3 regions of the Mesorhizobium sp. M1396 genome follow, and region 1 is predicted to be linked to each of the others. Evidence: riboswitches for the same ligand, from Rfam matches in the RefSeq annotation. Region 1 holds a riboswitch; each other region holds the start of a gene.
What was found. A riboswitch is a leader RNA that binds a small molecule or an ion and turns the genes downstream of it on or off. The one in region 1 is predicted to bind cobalamin.
Positions count from the first base shown of each region.

Region 2: it holds a riboswitch for cobalamin, as region 1 does, so the genes downstream of both, NKH02_RS20410 (DUF1636 family protein) here and bluB (5,6-dimethylbenzimidazole synthase) in region 1, are expected to answer to the same signal.
Region 3: it holds a riboswitch for cobalamin, as region 1 does, so the genes downstream of both, metE (5-methyltetrahydropteroyltriglutamate--homocysteine S-methyltransferase) here and bluB (5,6-dimethylbenzimidazole synthase) in region 1, are expected to answer to the same signal.

Region 1 covers NZ_JAMYLA010000008.1:134,208-136,403, forward strand. Annotated here, with positions in the region: gene NKH02_RS07445 (exodeoxyribonuclease VII small subunit) at 1-68, opposite strand, end outside; gene NKH02_RS07450 (histone deacetylase family protein) at 72-998, opposite strand; cobalamin riboswitch at 1,120-1,299, shown strand; partial or broken gene bluB (5,6-dimethylbenzimidazole synthase) at 1,360-1,977, shown strand; gene NKH02_RS07460 (hypothetical protein) at 2,094-2,196, opposite strand, start outside.
Region 2 covers NZ_JAMYLA010000031.1:29,510-31,705, reverse strand. Annotated here, with positions in the region: gene cobW (cobalamin biosynthesis protein CobW) at 1-515, opposite strand, end outside; gene NKH02_RS20410 (DUF1636 family protein) at 512-946, opposite strand; cobalamin riboswitch at 985-1,188, opposite strand; gene NKH02_RS20405 (winged helix-turn-helix domain-containing protein) at 1,220-2,196, opposite strand, start outside.
Region 3 covers NZ_JAMYLA010000050.1:21,978-24,173, forward strand. Annotated here, with positions in the region: gene NKH02_RS26675 (alpha,alpha-trehalose-phosphate synthase (UDP-forming)) at 1-288, shown strand, start outside; cobalamin riboswitch at 857-1,058, shown strand; gene metE (5-methyltetrahydropteroyltriglutamate--homocysteine S-methyltransferase) at 1,154-2,196, shown strand, end outside.

The DNA.
Region 1 (2,196 bases):
TTTTCGAGTGCGTCGAGTGCCTGTTCGAAGCTCATCGCCTTGACATCTTCGTTGGTCTCACCGGCCATCATTCATCCTTTCATCAGTCGCCCGACATGGGCGGCGACCGAAAATGCCAATCCCTGCAGATCGTAGCCACCCTCGAGCAGGCTGACGAGCCGGTTGCCGCTGTGACGCGCGGCGCGCTGCATCAGCTGGCCGGTCGCCCAGTCGAAATCGTCCTCGGTCAGGTTGATCTCGGCCAGCGGATCGCGGTGATGCGCGTCGAACCCGGCCGAAATGATGATCAGATCGGGCGCGAAATTGTCGAGCGCCGGCAGCACGCGCGACAGGAAGGCATCGCGAAACACCTCGCTGCCGGTCTGCGGCGCCAGCGGTACGTTGACGATGTTGCCGGCGCCGGTTTCGTTCTTCGCGCCGGTGCCGGGGTAGAGCGGCATCTGGTGCGTCGAGCAATAGAGCACCGACGGATCGTCCCAGAAAATATCCTGCGTGCCGTTGCCGTGATGCACGTCCCAGTCGACGACGGCAACCCGCTCGACACCATGCTTCTTCTGCGCATAACGCGCCGCGATCGCCGCGGTGTTGAACAGACAAAAACCCATCGACGTGGTTTTTTCGGCATGGTGGCCGGGCGGCCGAGCGGCTACGAAGACATTGTCGGCGCGGCCTGCAAAGACGTCGTCGACGGCGGCGTTGGCTGCACCGATCGCGGTGATCGCCGCCTGCCAGCTCTTCGGGCTGGCGGTGGTGTCGGCGTCGATGCGGGCGATTCCCTCGTCGGGAATGGCGGCGCGCACGCGGGCGACGAAATCGGCGGGATGGGCATAGAGGATGGTGGCCTCGTCGCCTTCCGGCGCCTGGATACGATCGAGCGCGGCAAAAGCTTCGTCGTCCAGCACGCGCTCGATGGCGCGCAAGCGGTCCGGCCGCTCGGGATGGCCGGGCGGCGTGAGGTGCTCAAGGAAGACTGGATGCGTATAGAGACGGGTAGCCATCGTCCTAATCTAGTGACCCGGATCGACAAAGGCCATGCACGGGCGGCCGATGATTGGGGAAAATCGCGCCTGCGTCCATTCGCGTCGCTGCAGGCATTGGCGTCGTCCGCGCTTCGGCGTAAGGTCCGTGGCACTGCCTGGTGCCCGCCGCAAGCGGGAGAATCGGGAACACGGTTGAACTCCGTGGCGTGCCCAACGCTGTAAGGGGGACCGCGCCGGTATGTGCCACTGTCGATGACGGGAAGGCACCGGACGCGGGTTGATCCCAAGCCAGAAGACCGGCCTGGCAGGCATCGTCATCCGCATGGTCAGGCGGATGGCATTGATTGCAATCGCAAGGGGACAAGCGATGCCGGAACACATGACCGCTGCCGTTGGCGATGGATTTGAGCAGATTGCGCGCGATGCGGTGTATCGCGCCATGTTCACGCGGCGTGATGTGCGCAGCCACTTCCTGCCCACCGCGCTCGACGATGAGGTGCTGGCGCGGCTGCTGCTTGCCGCTCATCACGCGCCGTCGGTCGGCTTCATGCAGCCTTGGAATTTCATCGTCATTCGCGATGCCGAACGACGGGAAAAGGTGCGCGACCTGTTCCTGGCGGCGCGCGAGCAGGAATTGCCGGCCATCGAGGAAGAGCGCCAGGCGCTCTACCGCAAACTCAAGCTGGAAGGCATTTGCGAAAGCGCGCTCAACATCTGCATCACTTGCGACCGGCAGCGCTCGGAAGGTTCGCCGCTGGGACGCTGGCACAATCCGGAGATGGACCTCTACAGCACGGTCTGCGCAGTGCAGAATTTCTGGCTGGCGGCGCGCGCCGAAGGCGTCGGTGTCGGCTGGGTCAGCATCATCGAGGCGCGAGCGCTGAAAGACCTGCTGTCAATTCCGGAGCATGTGACCCCGGTCGCCTATCTCTGCGTCGGCCGTGTCTCGGAGTTCGCGCCAAAGCCGGACCTTGAAACGCATGGCTGGGGACGGCGGCTGCCGTTGCCGGAACTGATCATGAGCGAGGTTTTTTCCGGGCAAGGTGAAGCGTTGCTCAAATCGACCGTGGCGCGCCTCAACACCGTTGCTGCCACGCCGGCGAGCCTCGCCGATCAGCTTGTCGCGCCGGCCGTGCCCCAACGCGAACCGCCGAAGGAGGCCAGCGCCTTATCCCTAAGCTCCCTGAACTTCGATGACGCCTCGGCCAGCCGGGCA
Region 2 (2,196 bases), on a different contig from region 1:
AACACCTCCTCGACCGGATCGTCGTGATCGAGCGTCTCATCCTGGGTGCGCTGCGCCTGCAAGGCATCCATGTCGTTGGCGACGCGGCCGTCGGCCAGCGCCGGGCCGTCGACCACGGCGATCACACCATCGACGGTGACGCGGCTCTTCACGCTTGGCCACTGGAAAGCCTGGACCAGCGGCTTGGGCAGCGCCAGGCCCGAGGTCTCGATCAGGATATGGTCGACCCTCGGCGTCAACGCCAGGATCTGGTCGAGCGCCGGGACGAAGTCGTCGGCGACGGTGCAGCAGATGCAGCCATTGGCCAGTTCGACGATGTTTTCCTCCGGGCAGGTATCGATGCCGCAGCCTTTCAGGATCTCGCCATCGATGCCGATGTCGCCGAATTCATTGACGATGATAGCAATACGCTTGCCGCCGGCGTTTTCCAGGAGATGGCGGACCAGCGTCGTCTTGCCGGCGCCGAGAAAGCCGGTGACGACGGTGCACGGAACACGGGAGACGGAAACTGTCATTTCAAGTCCTTCAGCATGTCGAGTGGAGGGATGCGGGCAACGAGGCCGCGCTTCAGGCTGTCGGGTCGGCCGCGCCACGGGATCAGGCCGTCGGTCGAGGTGGCGAAGAGCTTGGCGCCGGTAACGAGGTCGGCGCCGCTGGTCGCGGTCAGGTCACCGAAGACATAGCTCCAGCAGCCGTCGCGCAGGATGGCGGCGCTGAGACGTCGCTTGCAATTGCCGAGGCATTCAACGCCGCGGACGCGAATGTTGTCGCCAGATGCGGCGCGGCGCGTGTCGTCCGCCAGCAGTTCGCCGGCGCGAGGATGGGCGTCGGAGCCGGTCTCGTCGCGACAGGAGGCGCAGACGATCACGGTGACGCCGGCCAACGCATCATCATGCCCGGACGAAACATCCGCTGTGCCAGCCGAAAAACTGCTGTCGTGGTCCAAAGATCGGCTCCTTGCCCGGAAACCCGCCGGGCGATCGGATTCTATAGTCGCGGACGGCAGGTCTCCTGGCTCGCGGGTCATCGCCTTGGTAGCCGCCTTCCCGGGACCATCCCAGTGGCTTTAGGCCTTGGCTCTTCGCTTACAGTTGCGGGGACAGCCGCGGATTTGGGACAGATATCCCTCACCGCATTCCCTCTTGGCTCCTCTCGTTGAAGAGAAGAGACCGTCTCGACCGGGATTTAGGCTTTTGCGGGTAGCGGTGTCAACGCGAGCTTACGACACGGTTAGGTCGGCCAACGCCGGACCCAAGTCACCGGCGGACGTCACTTCGATGTGTTCGAGGCCGAGCCAGCCCTGCATCTGCTTCAATTCCTCGAACAGTTCGGCGGCGGTCCGCGGCGGGGCGCCAGCTTCGGCGTAAGCGGCGTGGACGCGCAGCACGCTGGCCGGCCGGTCGGCCTTGAGATCGACGCGCGCCACGATCCTGTCGCCGAGCAGGAACGGCAGGACGTAATAGCCGTATTGCCGCTTGTCGGCCGGCGTGTAGATCTCGATGCGGTAGTGGAAGTCGAAGAGACGCTCGGTGCGCGACCGCTCGAAGACGACCGGATCGAACGGCGCCAGCAAGGCTCGGGCCTCGACCTTGCGTGGCAGGCGGGCGTCCCGGTGAAGATAAGCCGGCTTGTCCCAGCCTTCGACACGCACCGGCAAAAGCTCGCCTGTTTCGACCAGTTCCTCCAGCCGGCCCTTCATGTCCGCCGGCGACAGCCGAAAGTAGTCGCGCAAATCGCCTGATGTCGCGATGCCGTGGGCGCGGGCCGAAATGCGCAGCAATTCGCGGTGCGCGTCCTCGGCGGCCGGCACCGGCAGATCGAGGATCGCCTGCGGCAGCACACGCTCGGGCAGATCATAGAAGCGTTCGAAACCGCGACGGTGCGCAGTGGTGATGCGCCCGGCCCAGAACAGCCATTCGAAGGCATGCTTGGAGTGGCTCCAGCCCCACCAGCCGCCCGAGCCCTTCTGGCCTTCGAGCGCGGAAGCGGCGATCGGGCCGCGATCGGCGACATGGCGGTAGATCTCTTCGATATAGGCGGCGTGTTCGCGGCCCCATTTGGCGAGGCCCAGATACATCTCATCGCCGCGCTCGGCCCGTTCCATGCGCCAGCGCATCAGCGGGTATGTCTCGACCGGCAGGAAGGAAGCCTCGTGCGCCCAGTATTCGAACACCGTGCGCTTGCGCGTCACGGCCG
Region 3 (2,196 bases), on a different contig from region 1:
GAGATAGCTACCGCGATCTCAAGAGCGGCCAGCATGCCGCGCGAAGAACGCATCCAACGCTGGCGGAGGATGATGGACAAACTTGAAGCGTATACGATCCACCATTGGTCAGCGGACTTCGTTCGGCAACTGGACAGCAGCCGGGTTACGGTCCCTGCGGATCACTTCCACTATGTTGGCTTGGGCTGGATCAGCGAGGCCCAAATGCCTTCGTATCGGACCGAGCCAGAATTGCACACCGCGCTGACGCGTGCACTGGATAAAAACTGGGTCCTGCCGATCGTATGATGCAGAATATGAAGCACGCGAGCTTTGCCTGCATTTGCGCATCCCTCAATGCCGAGCGCTTGGAGAGAGAGATACTTATACTGACCGCCTGAATGCGGCTTAAGCGGCTTATCGGGACCACAGTCGGGCTTTGCATCAGACCCTTGAGCCAGGCTCCGTCAGTGTGGTCTCTTGCCGCCGAGCGGAGTCATCACGATTGCCTAGTCACCCGTGATGACGACTGGCGTGCCAATTCCCCTCGGACCACGGTTTGGCGCTCACTCCGAGAAAACCGCTTCTACCACGCACGCACGGCTTGCGGCCGCATCGTTAAACATCGCCACCAATGCGATCTTCTGCATTCTAATGACGTTGTCACGCGCTTGAAGTCTTGTCCGAAATCCTTCATCGGCGACCTGCGAGGGATGTCGCAGCCCGACAGGGATCCATTAGTTGGACAATGGTGGCAGCGGAGCAGCGCCGCCAATGGGCGACTGAATATTTCACAATGTTAGACAAGCATAAAAGCGAAATCACATAACGACATAAACATTTCGTTATGCGTCATTGACAAAAGAGCGGACTGCTGTGATTGTCTGCGTGTCGTGGTTCTCGCGTGCGGCGCTGCCGCAGCGGAGCTAAGAGGGAAGCCGGTGCAATGCCGGCGCTGCCCCCGCAACTGTTAGCGGCGAGCCAACCCCACTCATGTCACTGAGGCGAATACCCTCAGGAAGACGGGTAGAGGCTATGACCCCGCGAGCCAGGAGACCTGCCACGGCGAATTACGTCCACGGGCGGGGTGTCTCGGTGGCCGCTGCGAGCCGGCGTTCGTGCCGGTCTGCTAGCGCCTTCCTTGTCATCGGCGCCCCAACCATCGGGGTATGACATGACTGACTCTCAGGAAATTCCTGTAGCAACGCTCGGCGTGCCGCGCTTCGGTCGTCGGCGAGAACTGAAATTCGCGCTTGAAAGCTACTGGTCCGGAACATCGTCCGCTGGCGACCTTCTCACGACGTCGAAGGCGCTCCGTGCCGCTAGCTGGGAAGAGCAGCGCGATCGCGGCGTGTCGAAAATCCCGTCGAACGACTTCTCGCTTTACGACCATGTGCTCGACACCGCAGCCATGGTCGGGGCCGTTCCATCCCGTTACGGCTGGAATAGCGGCGAGGTCCCACTTGACATCTACTTCGCAATGGCGCGCGGCAACCAGGGTCAGACGGAGGATTGTGGACACGCTGGTCACCAGGAGGAGGCTCATGGACCTGGTGTAACCGCGATGGAAATGACCAAGTGGTTTGACACCAACTACCACTACATTGTGCCGGAACTCGATGATGATCAGACGTTCGCACTCTCTTCATCGAAGCCGGTCGATTACTTCCTCGAGGCTAAAGCTCTCGGCATTCACACACGCCCAGTCATCCTTGGACCCATCACCTTCCTCAAGCTGGCGAAATCGCCTGCCGAGGGGTTCGGTCCCATCGCGCTCCTACCGCGGCTGCTGCCCGTTTACGAGCAAGTCCTGCAGAAGCTGAAGCTGTCGGGAGCCGACTGGGTGCAGATCGATGAGCCAGCGCTTGTCCTCGATCTGAACCCGAACGAACGAGCTGCGTTCGAATTCGCCTATGGCCAGCTGTCGAAAGCCGCGCCCGAGCTGAAGATCATGCTGGCTACGTATTTCGGGTCGCTGGGAGACAATCTCGAAACCGCGGTTTCTCTGCCCCTGGCCGGGCTGCATATTGATCTCGTGCGCGCTCCCGAGCAGCTGGAAACGGTGGGTCGGCTCGCTCCGAAGGATCTGGTGCTCTCGCTTGGCTTGATCGATGGCCGCAACGTCTGGCGTGGGAACCTGCCCGCCATTCTCGACCGCATCAAACCGATCGTCGCCGGCTGGCCCTTGGACCGCGTCGAGATCGCGCCTTCTTGCTC